2 regions of the Pseudomonas taetrolens genome follow, and region 2 is predicted to be linked to the other one. Evidence: predicted binding sites of a transcription regulator. Region 2 holds the regulator's gene; the other holds the start of a gene.
What was found. Region 2 encodes LexA, which represses DNA repair genes until DNA is damaged. Its sites were predicted from a motif close to CTGTNTNNNNANACAG; they were not measured.
Positions count from the first base shown of each region.

Region 1: the regulator LexA is predicted to act here: its motif matches at 2,331-2,346, upstream of recN (DNA repair protein RecN).

Region 1 is NZ_LS483370.1:4,058,807-4,066,194, reverse strand. It holds gene DQN55_RS18885 (outer membrane protein assembly factor BamE) at 1-18, opposite strand, end outside; gene fur (ferric iron uptake transcriptional regulator) at 117-530, shown strand; gene recN (DNA repair protein RecN) at 627-2,306, opposite strand; gene grpE (nucleotide exchange factor GrpE) at 2,557-3,123, shown strand; gene dnaK (molecular chaperone DnaK) at 3,226-5,142, shown strand; gene dnaJ (molecular chaperone DnaJ) at 5,464-6,588, shown strand; gene dapB (4-hydroxy-tetrahydrodipicolinate reductase) at 6,599-7,388, shown strand, end outside.
Region 2 is NZ_LS483370.1:1,369,239-1,376,626, forward strand. It holds gene topA (type I DNA topoisomerase) at 1-134, shown strand, start outside; gene DQN55_RS06625 (DUF6586 family protein) at 439-960, shown strand; gene DQN55_RS06630 (hypothetical protein) at 1,078-1,311, shown strand; gene sulA (SOS-induced cell division inhibitor SulA) at 1,384-1,857, opposite strand; gene lexA (transcriptional repressor LexA) at 1,868-2,476, opposite strand; gene DQN55_RS06645 (TetR/AcrR family transcriptional regulator) at 2,737-3,444, shown strand; gene nagZ (beta-N-acetylhexosaminidase) at 3,626-4,636, shown strand; gene DQN55_RS06655 (DEAD/DEAH box helicase) at 4,666-7,368, opposite strand.

The sequences.
Region 1 (7,388 bases), 2.2 Mb from region 2:
GAGCTTGGTGTTTTGCATCGGTGGGCGACTTCCACTATCTTGGCTGGGACAACGTAAACGCCGATCATACCCGTATTAAGAGGAGCTGCGAAGCAGCTTCCGCGAGAAAGCTAACCATGGTTGAAAATAGCGAACTGCGTAAAGCCGGTCTTAAGGTGACTCTGCCACGAGTCAAAATTCTACAGATGCTCGATTCTGCCGAGCAGCGTCACATGAGTGCCGAGGATGTTTACAAGGCCCTTATGCAAGCTGGAGAGGACGTCGGTCTGGCCACGGTTTACCGTGTACTGACTCAGTTTGAGTCAGCCGGGCTGGTGATTCGTCATAATTTCGATGGCGGTCATGCGGTCTTCGAGTTGGCAGATGCCGACGGTGGGCACCACGACCATATGGTCAACGTGGACAGCGGTGAAGTGATCGAGTTTTTCGACGAAGACATCGAAAAACTGCAGCACGCCATTGCTGCCAAGCACGGCGTAGAGTTGGTGGATCACAACCTCGTGTTGTACGTGCGCAAGAAAGTTAAATAAGCATGTCGCGCGAATTTCGGTTCGCGAAACGATCGAAGGCGACTCAAGAGTCGCCTTCGTGCCGTCTGAATATCGGCTTTTTCTGACCGTTCGTCGTTAAGCGGCGTTCTTGGCAGTGACCACCATTTTTTTGGCGTGAGCCAGCGACTCTTTGGTGAGGTCAATGCCGCCGAGCATGCGTGCGACTTCTTCGACGCGTTCTTTTTTGCTCAGCTTCGACACGGCTGTGCGCGTGGTGTCGCTGTCACGCACCTTGTGGACAAACAAATGCTGGTGGCATTGCGCAGCTACCTGCGGCAAGTGAGTCACGGTCAGCACCTGACCCCGTTCGCCAAGGCGGCGCAACAGTTGGCCTACGATCTCGGCGGTCGGCCCGCCAATTCCCACGTCCACTTCGTCAAATACCAGAGTAGGCACGCGAGAGGTTTGTGCGGTGATGACCTGAATGGCCAAGCTTATACGTGACAGTTCACCGCCTGAAGCGACTTTTGCCAGAGCCTTGAGGGGCTGTCCGGGGTTGGCACTCACCAACAGTTCGACGTGTTCCAGGCCGTGAGGCGTCGGATCGCTGCTGTTATGGGGGCGCAGTTCGATGACAAAGCGTCCTCCCGGCATGCCCAGACGCTGAATTTCTTCTTCGACCGCACTTCCCAGGCGAGTGGCGGCATGGGTGCGCAGATTGCTGAGCTCGCGTGCGCACTCTTGGTAGTGGCGGGTGTAGCTGGCCAGCTCATTACCCAGGCGCTCGATGGATTCATCATTGGCATTAAGGGTTTCGAGTTCTTCCAGCAGTTTCTGTTGCAGGGCGGCGACGTCGGAGGGTTGTACGCGGTGTTTGCGCGCCAGGGTATAAATGGCATCGAGCCGTTCTTCGAGGTACAGCAGGCGTCCGGGATCGGCATCAAAGTGGTCGAGAAAACGATTGAGCTCACCCACGGCCTCTTCGACCTGGATTTGGGCGCTGGCCAGCAGGTCGGTGGCTTCGCTCAAGGAACCGGAGTTGTTATTGATGCTTGAAAGGCGGTTCAGGCTCACCGTGAGTGCATTGAGCACGTTGCCGGAATCGTTTTCGCTGCATTGTTCGACCACCTGGCGACAGATGGTCAGCAGGGTTTCGGCATTGGTCAGGTTTTTGTGTTCCTGCTCGAGCTCTTCCAGCTCGTTTTCGCCCAGCGCCAGGTTTTCCAGTTCTTCAAATTGATAGCTGAGCAATTGATGGCGTGCACGCTGCTCATCACCCGAGTTGGACAGGTGTTCAAATTCCTGTCGGGTCTGGCGCCAGCGTTGTGCAGCCAATTGCACCTGGCGGGCCAGATCCGTTGCCCCGGCATATTCGTCCAGCAGGCGGCGGTGGGTATCGGGCTTGAGCAGGGATTGATGTTCATGCTGACTGTGGATATCAATCAGCAGCTCGCCCAGGGCTTTCAGGTCGCCCTGGGGGCATGGCGTGCCGTTGATATAGCCGCGGGACCGGCCTTCGCTGGTGATGACACGGCGCAGAATGCACGGGCCGTCGTTTTCGAGGTCGCGCTCAGCCAGCCAGGCGCGGGCTTCAGGTATGTCTTGCAGGTCGAAGGTGGCGAGAATGTCGGCCTTTTCGGCGCCCGGACGCACCACGCCACTGTCGGCCCGGTCCCCAAGGGTCAGCCCCAATGCATCGAGCATGATCGATTTGCCGGCGCCTGTTTCACCAGTGATTACACTCATCCCGCGATCGAGTTCAAGATCGAGGTGTTCAACGATGGCGTAGTTATGTACGGACAAGTGCACCAGCATGGGGGCCGCTCCAAAACGTAATGTCTGGTTATTTATACAGTGTTTTTAATCCTGCTGACAATGGGCTGGCTTAGTTCTATTTGCTTGCGATTTCCTGTTTTTTAAGCCGTTCTGAATTTTCGCGGCGGGAAGAGATGGCTGCAAACTGGCGCCTTCGTGTTTTTGGCTCTTGAACCTGGGAATTGCGACCCCATATACGTTGGCAGAAGCGCGAGTCGAGCTCGCGGACAAAGTTTGAAAGGAGAAATCTATGGCAGACGAACAGACTATGGATACGCAGAACCAAGACGCTAATCAGGCCGCCGACGTTGCAGGTGAAGATCTGGTAGCCCGTGTGCAGGTGCTTGAAGAGCAGCTGGCAGCCGCTAATGATCAGGCTCTTCGCGTAGCTGCCGATCTGCAGAACGTCCGTCGTCGAGCTGAGCAGGATGTTGAAAAGGCACACAAGTTTGCCCTGGAGAAGTTTGCAGGCGATCTGTTGCCGGTCATCGACAGCCTGGAGCGCGGTCTTGAGCTCTCCAATCCGGATGACGAAAACATTCGTCCTATGCGCGAAGGGATCGAACTGACCCTGAAAATGTTCCAGGACACCCTGAAACGCTATCAGATGGAAGCTATCGATCCGCACGGCGAACCCTTCAATGCCGAGCATCATCAAGCCATGGCAATGCAGGAAAGCGCTGACCTGGAGCCAAACAGTGTGCTCAAGGTGTTTCAAAAAGGTTATCAGCTCAATGGTCGCTTGCTGCGCCCGGCTATGGTCGTAGTCAGCAAGGCGCCAGCGCCGGTTTCGCCAACGATTGACGAGCAGGCTTGAAATCGGCCATAAGGCCCCCATTTAGAAGTCAAGCGTTTAAGTGCTACCGCAGGTTAGTCATTACTGCTGCGGCAACAAAATTCAAATTTCGGGAGAGTTAACATGGGCAGAATTATCGGTATTGACCTCGGGACCACCAACTCGTGTGTTTCGGTTCTTGAAAACGGTAAAGCAAAAGTTATCGAAAACGCAGAAGGCGCGCGTACTACGCCGTCGATCATCGCGTACGCCAACGATGGCGAAATTCTGGTTGGCCAGTCGGCCAAGCGTCAGGCTGTGACCAATCCGCATAACACCCTGTACGCGGTGAAGCGTCTGATCGGTCGTCGTTTTGACGAAGAAGTTGTACAGAAAGACATCCAGATGGTGCCTTACAAGATCGCCAAGGCTGACAACGGCGACGCTTGGGTTGAAGTGAACGGCCAGAAAATGGCTCCGCCACAAATCTCGGCTGAAATTCTGAAGAAAATGAAGAAGACCGCCGAAGACTACCTCGGCGAGCCAGTGACTGAAGCGGTGATCACCGTTCCGGCCTACTTCAACGATAGCCAGCGCCAGGCGACCAAAGACGCCGGCCGCATCGCGGGTCTGGACGTAAAACGCATCATCAACGAACCAACCGCGGCCGCTCTGGCTTACGGTATGGACAAAGCGAAAGGCGACCACACTGTCATCGTTTATGACTTGGGTGGCGGTACTTTCGACGTATCGGTCATTGAAATTGCCGAAGTGGATGGCGAGCACCAGTTTGAAGTGCTGGCGACCAACGGTGACACGTTCCTGGGTGGTGAAGACTTTGACATTCGTCTGATCGACTACCTGGTTGACGAGTTCAAGAAAGAAAGCGGCATGAACCTGAAAGGTGACCCGCTGGCAATGCAGCGTCTGAAAGAAGCCGCTGAAAAAGCCAAGATCGAACTGTCTTCGAGTCAGTCGACCGACGTGAACCTGCCGTACATCACTGCAGATGCCACGGGTCCTAAGCACTTGAACGTGAAGATTTCCCGCGCCAAGCTGGAATCGCTGGTTGAAGACCTGGTTCAGCGTACCATCGAGCCTTGCCGTATCGCTCTGAAAGACGCCGGCATCGACGTAGGTGCAATCAACGACGTGATTCTGGTCGGTGGTCAGACTCGTATGCCGCTGGTACAGAAGCTGGTTACCGAGTTCTTCGGCAAGGAAGCACGTAAAGACGTGAACCCTGACGAAGCCGTGGCAATGGGTGCTGCTATCCAAGGCGCGGTATTGGCTGGCGATGTTAAAGACGTTCTGCTGCTGGACGTGAGCCCGCTGACTCTGGGTATCGAAACCATGGGCGGCGTGATGACTGCCCTGATCGAGAAAAACACCACGATTCCTACCAAGAAATCGCAAGTGTTCTCGACTGCTGACGACAACCAGGGCGCTGTGACCATTCACGTGCTGCAGGGTGAGCGTAAGCAGGCTGCTCAGAACAAATCGCTGGGCAAGTTCGATCTGGCTGACATCCCGCCAGCTCCACGTGGCGTGCCTCAGATCGAAGTGACCTTCGATATCGATGCCAACGGCATCCTGCACGTAAGTGCAAAAGACAAGGCGACTGGCAAGTCTCAGTCCATCGTGATCAAGGCTAACTCGGGTCTGTCCGAAGAAGAAATTGCTCAGATGGTTCGTGACGCTGAAGTCAACGCTGAGGAAGACCGCAAGTTCGAAGAGCTGGCAGCTGCGCGTAACCAGGGCGATGCACTGGTTCACTCGACGCGTAAAATGATCGCCGATGCGGGCGATAAAGTGACCGAAGACGAGAAAGTGGCGATCGAAGCTGCAGTGGTTGCTCTTGAAGCGGCCGTTAAAGGCGACGACAAGGCTGCTATCGAAGCCAAGGTTGAAGAGCTGTCCAAGGTGTCTGCTCCAGTTGCACAGAAAATGTACGCTGAGCAAGCGAACCCGGCAGACGCAGCGGCCAAGCCTGCTGATTCGGCTGAAAAGGCTGACGACGTAGTCGACGCCGAGTTCGAAGAAGTAAAAGACAACAAGTAAGACGCTTGTTTGTCGGCCGGTTGACCGTGTTTGAGCGGTGACTGGTAGGATGTCGCCGCGCGGGAGCTTGCTCCCGCGTTGGCGTGTCTGGAGTAGAGGAATTTTTACAGCATGCGACAAGGTCGAATGCTTGCGGTTTGGCCCGGATCTTTTGTTGTGCCCGGCCTGAGATAACCGCGCCTGTCGGCCACTGCATTGGCTGTTTAACAGAAACCAATATCGTTGAAAAAGACGTGAGTCAGGCCTGATTTGTAGTGGGGCTGGCGGGTTTGGCGAGGCTCGGGAGGGTTTTGCCGAACGTCCTTGAGAGTGCAAAGAATTATGGCAAAGCGCGATTATTACGAAATATTGGGTGTCGAACGTAGCTGCACTGAGGTGGAGTTAAAGAAAGCGTATCGTCGTCTGGCAATGAAGCATCATCCGGACCGTAATCCGGATGACAAGGCTTCGGAAGAGCTGTTCAAAGAGGCTAACGAGGCTTACGAGGTTCTGTCGGACTCCAGCAAGCGCTCGACCTACGATCAATATGGCCATGCTGGCGTTGATCCCTCTATGGGTGGCGGCGGTGCCGGTTTTGGCGGGCAGAACTTCTCCGATATTTTCGGCGACGTGTTCAGCGATTTCTTTGGCGGTGGCCGTGGCGGCTCCCGGGGCGGGGCTCAGCGTGGCAGCGATTTGCGCTATACGCTGGACCTGAGTCTGGAAGAGGCTGTTCGGGGTACCACGGTCAATATCCGCGTTCCGACGCTGGTTAATTGCAAGCCGTGCGACGGTTCTGGCGCCAAGAAAGGCTCTTCGCCCGTTACCTGCACAACCTGTGGCGGCATTGGTCAGGTGCGCATGCAGCAGGGATTCTTCTCTGTGCAGCAGGCATGCCCGCGTTGCCATGGGCAGGGCAAAGTCATTTCCGATCCGTGCGACAGCTGCAATGGCGCCGGTCGTGTAGAAGAATACAAGACTCTTTCCGTCAAGGTGCCGGCGGGCGTTGATACGGGCGACCGCATTCGTCTGTCGGGTGAGGGTGAGGCAGGCGTACAAGGCGGGCCGACGGGTGACCTGTACGTAGTGATTGAGGTGCGTGAGCACGATATCTTCCAGCGCGACGGCAAGCACCTGTTCTGTGAAGTGCCTATCAGCTTTGCTGATGCCTCGCTGGGCGCTGAGCTGGAAGTGCCGACCCTGGATGGTCGGGTCAAGCTGAAAGTCCCGGAAGGTACCCAGACCGGCAAGCAGTTCCGTTTGCGTGGCAAGGGTGTCGCGCCGGTGCGTGGCGGTGGTGCGGGCGATTTGATGTGCCGTGTCGTGGTCGAAACGCCAGTGAAACTGAGCCGCCGTCAGCGTGAGCTGATGGAAGAGTTCCGCTCAACCCTGGAGGGCGACAGCTCTCACTCGCCTAACGCCACTGGCTGGTTTGAAGGCGTGAAGCGATTCTTCGGCGATCTGTAAGGAGCAGGGCATGCGACGTATAGCTGTGATGGGCGCTGCAGGGCGCATGGGCAAGGCGTTGGTCGATGCGGTGCAGCAGCGTTCGCCGCTGTGCGGTCTTACGGCGGCCATCGTTCGTCCGGGCAGCTCGCTGATCGGCGCGGATGCCGGTGAGCTGGCTGCAATCGGTCGGGTAGGTGTGCCGTTGTCTGCCAGCCTCGAGGCGGTCGTCGAAGAGTTCGATGTGCTGATCGACTTCACGCTGCCAGAGGTGATGCTGAAAAACCTGGCAATGTGTCGCGCCTCGGGCAAGGCCATGGTGATTGGTACTACGGGCCTGAGTCCGGCCCAAAAGCAGTTGCTGGCCGAGGCGGGCAAGGACATTGCGATCGTGTTTGCGGCCAACTTCAGTGTTGGCGTGAATCTGTCGCTGAAGCTGCTAGACATGGCGGCCCGCGTAATGGGTGATGATGCGGACATCGAGATTATCGAAGCTCACCACCGACACAAGATCGATGCCCCTTCAGGCACGGCGCTGCGCATGGGTGAAGTCATTGCCGATGCGTTGGGGCGTGACCTGCAAAAGGTCGCGGTCTACGGTCGGGAAGGCCATACCGGCGCCCGCGACCGCGAAACGATCGGCTTCGCGACTGTTCGCGGAGGCGATGTGGTCGGGGATCATACGGTTCTGTTTGCTGCAGAGGGTGAGCGTCTTGAAATCACTCACAAGGCATCCAGCCGCATGACCTTTGCCAAGGGCGCTGTTCGAGCTGCGCTTTGGCTGGAAGGGCGTGAGCCTGGTTTGTATGACATGCAAGATG
Region 2 (7,388 bases):
TGATTCGCTACAGTCGCAAAACCAAAGAGCAGTACGTGCAGACTGAAGTGGATGGCAAGCCGACCGGCTGGCGTGCGTTCTATGACGGTAACAGCTGGAAGGTTGAAGACAAGCGTAAGGAAAAAGACGCTTGATCTGAGCCGCTGGCTTAAAAAAACCGCGCAAGGGCTTGTCTGCCTTGCGCGGTTTTTGTTTGTGAGTGCACCTCTATCCCGTAGCAGTTGCCGCAGGCTACGTCCGGCGACGTAGTCGTCGCAAACTCAAGCACTGCGGTTTGAAAGTTGAGTTTGACGCTGCGTATTGATGATGACCGCGCAATCGGGCTCAGCCTGCGGCAACTGCTGCGAAGCGGGCATCCGGCTTTGCTCCTTGCGCCCACAGCCTCTCATCCCTGAGACTGTTTGCCAGCCCTAATTCAATTCGCTGTGGAGCGCCCTCATGGCTCATGAACTCTATACCCGCACCAATCAGAAAATCTATTTCGCCGGCCTGGCCCTGGATGCCATGAACAAGGCCGGGGAAGGGCGCGCCATGAATGCGCAGGGGTTGGTCCAGGCTGAGCGCGAGTCTGCAATATTCCATTTGTATGGTGCGCTTTTGGGCTTGTGCCATGAGATCGCAGGTTTTTATCGCCTGCCGCAAGCCAATGCGCCTCGTGTTGAGCTACTGCTGACGCAGGAAGTGCTGGATGCAACAGCTATTCCCGAGCTTGCAGAAATGGTCGAGCTGGCACGGGCTCCGCAGACATGGCTGGCGCAGCTGGTGGCCACCCATGCCGCGCTGTACCAGCCCTTGCAGGCGCCCAAAAAGGTCAAGGTCGATGTCTTTCAGCCGCTGATCGAGGCGGTCAATCTTGAGGATGAGGCGTCCGAGGAATTGAGCCGGGAGACCCTTGAGGCGTGGCGTCAGTCCTTGAAAGGGCTGGCCATTCGGTTTCGTGATGGACTCAATGAGTGCTGAGGATTATCGCCAAAACCGTACAGTCATTCATCAGTCCGGAGTGAATGCGGCGTATATCCTGGAAAATTTGTAAACGATGACTGGTATAATCTCGCGCTTTCGTGGAGAACAAACTTAATGCCAACGTCCTTTCTAGAAATTGTCGAGTTGCCAGACGGCCGTATCGAGTTGCGCCGGGCTGAAGACGAAGGGTCTTTGGTGACGCTGAACTTCTCTGAAGATGCCAAAGAGTTTCTTCAGGGGCAGCACGTCGAGGTGGCGAAAGCCATGCTTAGCGTAGGCGTGCAGATGGCTGGTCGGCTGGCTGAAGGCGAGCTCGAAAAAGATGATGGGCCGCGTATTCTTCATTAAGCGACCCATGACCGAGACATGTCACAGGGAGGCTTTTGTGTTCTGCAAAAGCCCTGCGGCAGTAGTGTCTGTTTAACCCAATCGGATATTCAAGCTTTGCCCGTGGCCCGTGCGCGCTGCGCCAATGAGCTGTTGGCGTGCCGTGGCGTTTAGCGGGTTGATCCAGCTGACGACTGTGTGGCTACGGCCCAGGCGCAGGGCTTCGCACGTGAGTTGCAAGGCGGTTTTGTTGCCGTTGGGTTGAAGCAGCAGAATGCGTTCACGGTTCAACCCTGCCTCGCGCAGCCAGCTTTGTGTGAGGCTCGCCGGAGGAGCGATCAGGGTCAACCAGCGAGCGTCTTGCTGTTCGCTCAGTTCGCGCAGCATGGGAGCAAGCAGGTTCAGGCAGTTTCCGGCAGCACCGCGTAACGACAGTTCACTGAATACTTCAGGTTCGGCGCTCCAGGGTGAATCGAGCACGTCTTTGATCGCAGGTGCCATGGGTTGTGCCATGAAGACCTCGAACAGCGGGAGTTGTGCTGGAAGCGGTGTGTGTGGGAACTGCATGAAGCCTCCTTTAGCGGCGAATGACGCCGACACTCAAGCCTTCAATGACCAGTTCCTGGTCCTTGAGGTTGACTTCAATGGGCGCGAAGTCCGGGTTTTCAGCGATGAGCCAGACCTTGCTGCCTTCGCGCTTGAAGCGTTTGACCGTGACCTCGTCGTCGATACGGGCGACGACAATCTGGCCATTGCGGGCTTCGCGGCACGTGTGGACGGCCAGCAGGTCGCCGTCGAAGATGCCGACGTCTTTCATGCTCATGCCTTGTACCCGCAGCAGGTAGTCGGCGCGTGGATGGAAGAAGGTCGGGTTGATGTTGCATGATTCTTCGACATGTTCCTGCGCCAGAATCGGCGCACCGGCCGCAACCCGGCCAATGATGGGCAAGGTGGATTCGTCGGACTTGGCTTCGAAGCCCGGGATGCGAATACCGCGCGAGGCACCGGGTGTCATCTCGATGGCGCCCTTGCGGGCCAGGGCCTTGAGATGCTCTTCGGCAGCGTTTGGAGACTTGAAGCCCAGCTCCTGTGCGATCTCGGCACGGGTGGGCGGGTATCCGTTGTCATCCAGGCATCGCTTGATGAAGGCCAGGATCTCAGCTTGGCGTGGCGTCAGTTTTAGCATGATGATCGCTCTGTCTTTTTATACAGTGACTGGGATTATATACAGTGAAAGTTTATTGGCAATCACCCATTTCAAGCCGTCCGCTGGACGGTCGCTTCAACGTGGCGTAAAGGGCGGTGGATGAGGCAAGTCCTGATTCGCCAAGGCTGTGGTTAAATGCAGAACTGCCCGGTCGTAAAACGAATGCGTCATCTTGACTTTTTACAAGCTGAAACGTATGTTTCAAACAACTGTTTAAATGTTTGTCAGGCGGAGTAGCCATGGCCCAGTCGGAAACCGTTGAACGTATCCTTGATGCTGCCGAGCAGCTGTTCGCGGAAAAAGGTTTTGCCGAAACCTCATTGCGGCTGATTACCAGCAAGGCCGGGGTTAACCTCGCGGCAGTCAATTACCATTTCGGTTCGAAAAAGGCGCTGATCCAGGCCGTTTTTTCGCGTTTCCTGGGGCCTTTCTGTGCCAACCTCGACCGTGAACTGGAACGCCGTCAGGCCAAACCGGAGAATCGCCCGGGGCTTGAAGAGCTGTTGGAGATGCTGGTCGAGCAGGCACTGGTCATTCAGCCGCGCAGCGGCAACGACCTGTCGATCTTCATGCGCCTGCTGGGGCTGGCGTTCAGCCAGAGTCAGGGCCATTTGCGGCGCTACCTCGAAGACATGTACGGCAAGGTGTTCCGTCGCTACATGCTGCTGGTTAATGAAGCTGCGCCGCAGATCCCGCCTATCGAGCTGTTCTGGCGCGTGCACTTCATGCTCGGCGCGGCGGCTTTCAGCATGTCCGGGATCAAGGCACTGCGTGCCATTGCCGAGACCGACTTCGGGGTCAATACCTCGATAGAGCAGGTGATGCGCCTGATGGTGCCCTTTCTGGCCGCGGGCATGCGTGCCGAGAGTGGCGTGATCGATCCGGCTATGGCTGCAGCCCAGTTGCGCCCTCGCAGCAAAACCCCGCCGGCCGCTACCAAGGTTTGAGCCGCTGCGGGTGGGCGTGGCAGCTGAGTTCCGCTAAGCTAGCTGCCATGCCTAACCTCGATTCATTCCCCTCATCCGCACACCTTGTCGACTTGCTGATGCTACGTCTGCCTGAGGTGCGCATGCCTGTACCCGGGTATGCCGAGCGGGGGGTGAACATTCTCTTTTTAAAGGATTACCCATGAGTTCTGCCTTGCAAGGCTCCTTGATGGTCGACGTCGCCGGCACCTGGCTGACGGCTGAAGACCGGCACTTGCTGCGCCAGCCTGAAGTGGGCGGGCTGATTATTTTCGCACGCAACATTGAGCATCCACGCCAGGTGCGCGAGTTGAGCGCATCGATTCGTGCCCTGCGCCCGGACCTGCTGCTGGCAGTCGATCAGGAGGGCGGGCGGGTGCAGCGCTTGCGTCAGGGCTTTGTGCGTTTGCCGGCCATGCGCGCCATTGCCGACAACCCGAATGCCGAGTATCTGGCAGAACAATGCGGCTGGATCATGGCGACCGAAGTGCTGGCCGTCGGGCTGGACCTGAGCTTTGCACCGGTGCTGGATCTGGATTACCAGCGCAGCGCGGTGGTGGGCAGTCGATCGTTTGAAGGTGATCCGGAGCGTGCCGCTGTGCTGGCAGGTGCTTTTATTCGCGGGATGAATGACGCGGGCATGGCGGCCACGGGCAAGCATTTTCCGGGGCACGGCTGGGCTGAGGCGGATTCCCATGTGGCCATTCCGACCGATGAGCGCAGCCTTGAGCAGATTCGGGCCCATGACCTTGTGCCGTTTGCCCGTTTGAGCAAACACCTGGCCGCGGTCATGCCCGCCCACGTGATCTACCCTCAGGTCGACAGTCAGCCCGCCGGTTTTTCCCGTCGCTGGCTACAGGACATCCTGCGCGGCGAGCTGCAGTTCGATGGCGTGATCTTCAGTGATGACCTGTCGATGGCCGGTGCGCATGTGGTGGGTGATGCCGCCAGTCGAATTGAGGCAGCTCTGTCGGCCGGTTGCGACATGGGGCTGGTGTGCAACGACCGTGCTGCGGCAGAGCTGGCGCTCAGCGCTGCCCAGCGCATGAAGGTGACCCCTTCGCCGCGGATTGCACGCATGCGGGGTCAGGCCTGGGCCAGTACCGATTATCGTCAGGACCCGCGCTGGCGGGTGGCGATGGGTGCCCTCAAAGACGCTCAATTGATCGATTGAGCCATTCCTGGCAGGCGCGAGCGGTGCTTTCAGCGCTTCTCGCTTTTCGGCGGCAGCGGCGCAAACAGGGCGTCGATGTCGTCGTCCTGCAGTTTCCAGTCTCCGGCGATTCGCCCATCCAGAATACCGGCTGCCAGGTCTGACTTTTCCTGTTGCAAGTGCTGGATTTTCTCTTCCACGGTGCCGCGCGCGATCATTTTATAAACGAATACCGGTTTTTCCTGGCCGATACGGTAGGCGCGGTCGGTCGCCTGGTTTTCGGCAGCCGGGTTCCACCACGGATCATAGTGAATCACGGTGTCCGCTTCAGTGAGGTTCAGCCCCACGCCACCGGCCTTGAGGCTGATCAGGAAGATCTGCAGCTTGCCACTCTGGAAATCCCTGACCGGCGTGCGGCGGTCGCGGGTTTGCCCGGTGAGCAGGGCGTAGCTGACATTGCGCTTCTTCAGTTCGGCCTCGATCAGGCCGAGCATTGAGGTGAACTGTGAGAACAGCAAAATGCGCCGGCCTTCAGCAAACAGCTCGTCGAGCATCAGCATCAGGCTGTCGAGTTTGCCCGAGGTGCTGCCTTTTTTCGGCGGGCTGTCGCTGACCAAACGCAGGTCACAACAGACCTGACGCAACTTGAGCAGCGCTTCGAGGATGATGATCTGGCTGCGTCCCACGCCTTTGCGGGTGATTTCGTCGCGAACCTTCTTGTCCATCGCCAAGCGCATGGTTTCGTACACGTCCCGCTGTGCTTCGTTGAGGTCGACCCAGTGGATGATCTCGGTTTTGGGCGGCAGTTCGGTGGCCACTTGCTCCTTGGTGCGGCGCAGCAAGAACGGCTTTATCCGGGCATTGAGGTGCTGCAGGCGCTCGTCGTTGCCATGGCGTTCAATCGGTACCCGGTAATCGCGGTTGAAGGTTTTAACGTCCCCCAGCCAGCCGGGCAACAAGAAGTGGAACAGCGACCACAGCTCACCCAGGTGGTTTTCCAGCGGCGTGCCGCTGAGGCACAAGCGTTGCCGTGCAACCAGTTCACAGGCCGCTTGCGAGGCCTTGCTGCCGGGATTCTTGATGTACTGCGCTTCGTCCAGCACCAGGATGTGCAACGGCAGTTTCGCCAGTTGCTCAATGTCTTTGGGCAGCAAGGCGTACGTGGTCAGGATCACGTCGTAATCGTTGAGTTGCTCGAAATGCTTTTTGCGCGAGGCTCCAAACAGCGCCAGCACCTTGAGTTGCGGCGTGAAATGCGCGGCTTCGTCGAGCCAGTTAGGGATCAGGCTGGTGGGCATCACCACCATGGCCGGGCGGTCCAGTCGACCGGCATTCTTTTCACACAGGATATGGGCCAGGGTTTGCAGGGTTTTGCCCAGTCCCATGTCATCCGCGAGAATTCCGCCCACCTCAAGCTGACGCAAGGACTGCATCCAGCTCAGGCCTTCAAGCTGGTAAGGGCGCAAATTGGCATTCAGCCCCTCGGGCGCTTCAACAGCGAAGTCCTTGATGTCGCGCAGGCGCTGGGCAAAACCGCGAATGTGTTCGCCGCCTTCCCAGCGCAGGGGTAGCGCATCCAGGGCGTTCAGGCGTGGTGCATCTGCACTTTTGATGCGTAGCGTAGTGGCCCCGGGCTCGTTCAGGTAAAACTCGCCCAGAGTCGCCAGTACCGGTTTCAGGCGGCCATATGGCAGGGCAACTTGCAGCGGGCCATGGGGGCTGTTGGGCGTGGCCGGGATGTTCACCAGGATCAGCTCGTTATCCTGGCGCCGGGCGAGCTTTTCAGGGCTGAGAATGTCGGTGTGCGAGCGCATCAGATTCAGCAGGATCGGCAGCAGGCTCAGGCGTTGGCCATTAACGATAATCCCCAACTCCAGGTCGAACCAGTCACGTTCCGGCGCTTCATCGACGTTGGCGTACCAGTCTTCCACCGGGCTCAGGTCAAAGCCGAAGTCTTCATCGATCTGCAGTTCCCAGCCTTGTTCGCGCAAGCCGGGCATCTCGTTGAGGGTGAAGTTCAGCCAGGCACTGTCGTTGACCATCTCGAACAGTTCGCCGGCACTTTCCGGCAGCGCCTTGCTTTGCCGCGTGGCAATTTTGAAGCCCAGGCGGCGCAGTTGTTCGCGGCAGGCGTTCTCGGTTTCGGAGTGACGCTTGATGCGCAGGATCTGCTGCTCCTGGCGAATCAGGATGTCAGCGTTTTTTTGCCCCGAAACGTACTGGTCAAGGTAGTTGAACGACAATGCGGCTCGGTGCTGGATGTAGCGTTGCATTTTGCCGTTGCGCGGTTCAAAGGCGCTGAACTCGACACTGGCCAGCCACAGGCGAGGTATGGGCCGGGCATCATCGACCACGTGTTCGGGCAGTTGAGCGGGGCGGCGTGAGTCGAGTACGGCCTGGAGTTTTTCCAGAAGCTCGGCGTCCCGGGCTGCGGCAGGGTAATTCAAGGTGTCTTCAATCTTCAGTAATACGGCTGCGGTGTGTTTGCAGTTCGTGCGGACGGGGCAGGTGCAGTTCGCGCTCACCAGGAGCAGCGTGCCCTTGGCGGACTCGCGTAATTGAATGGTCTGGCGGTAAGTGTTGTCGCTTGAGCCCTGGCAGCTGGCGGTGATCAGGCTGTCGCCGATTTGCACGATCCTGACACGGTTTTCCAGTGCGTAGCGCCGGCCACGCTCAAGGCTTTGCTCTTTGAAACGGCTGATCCAGGTCGCTGCGAGCGGCTTGGTCAGCCGAGGTGTCTGGCTCAAGGGCATGGGGGCGTCATTGTCTGGCC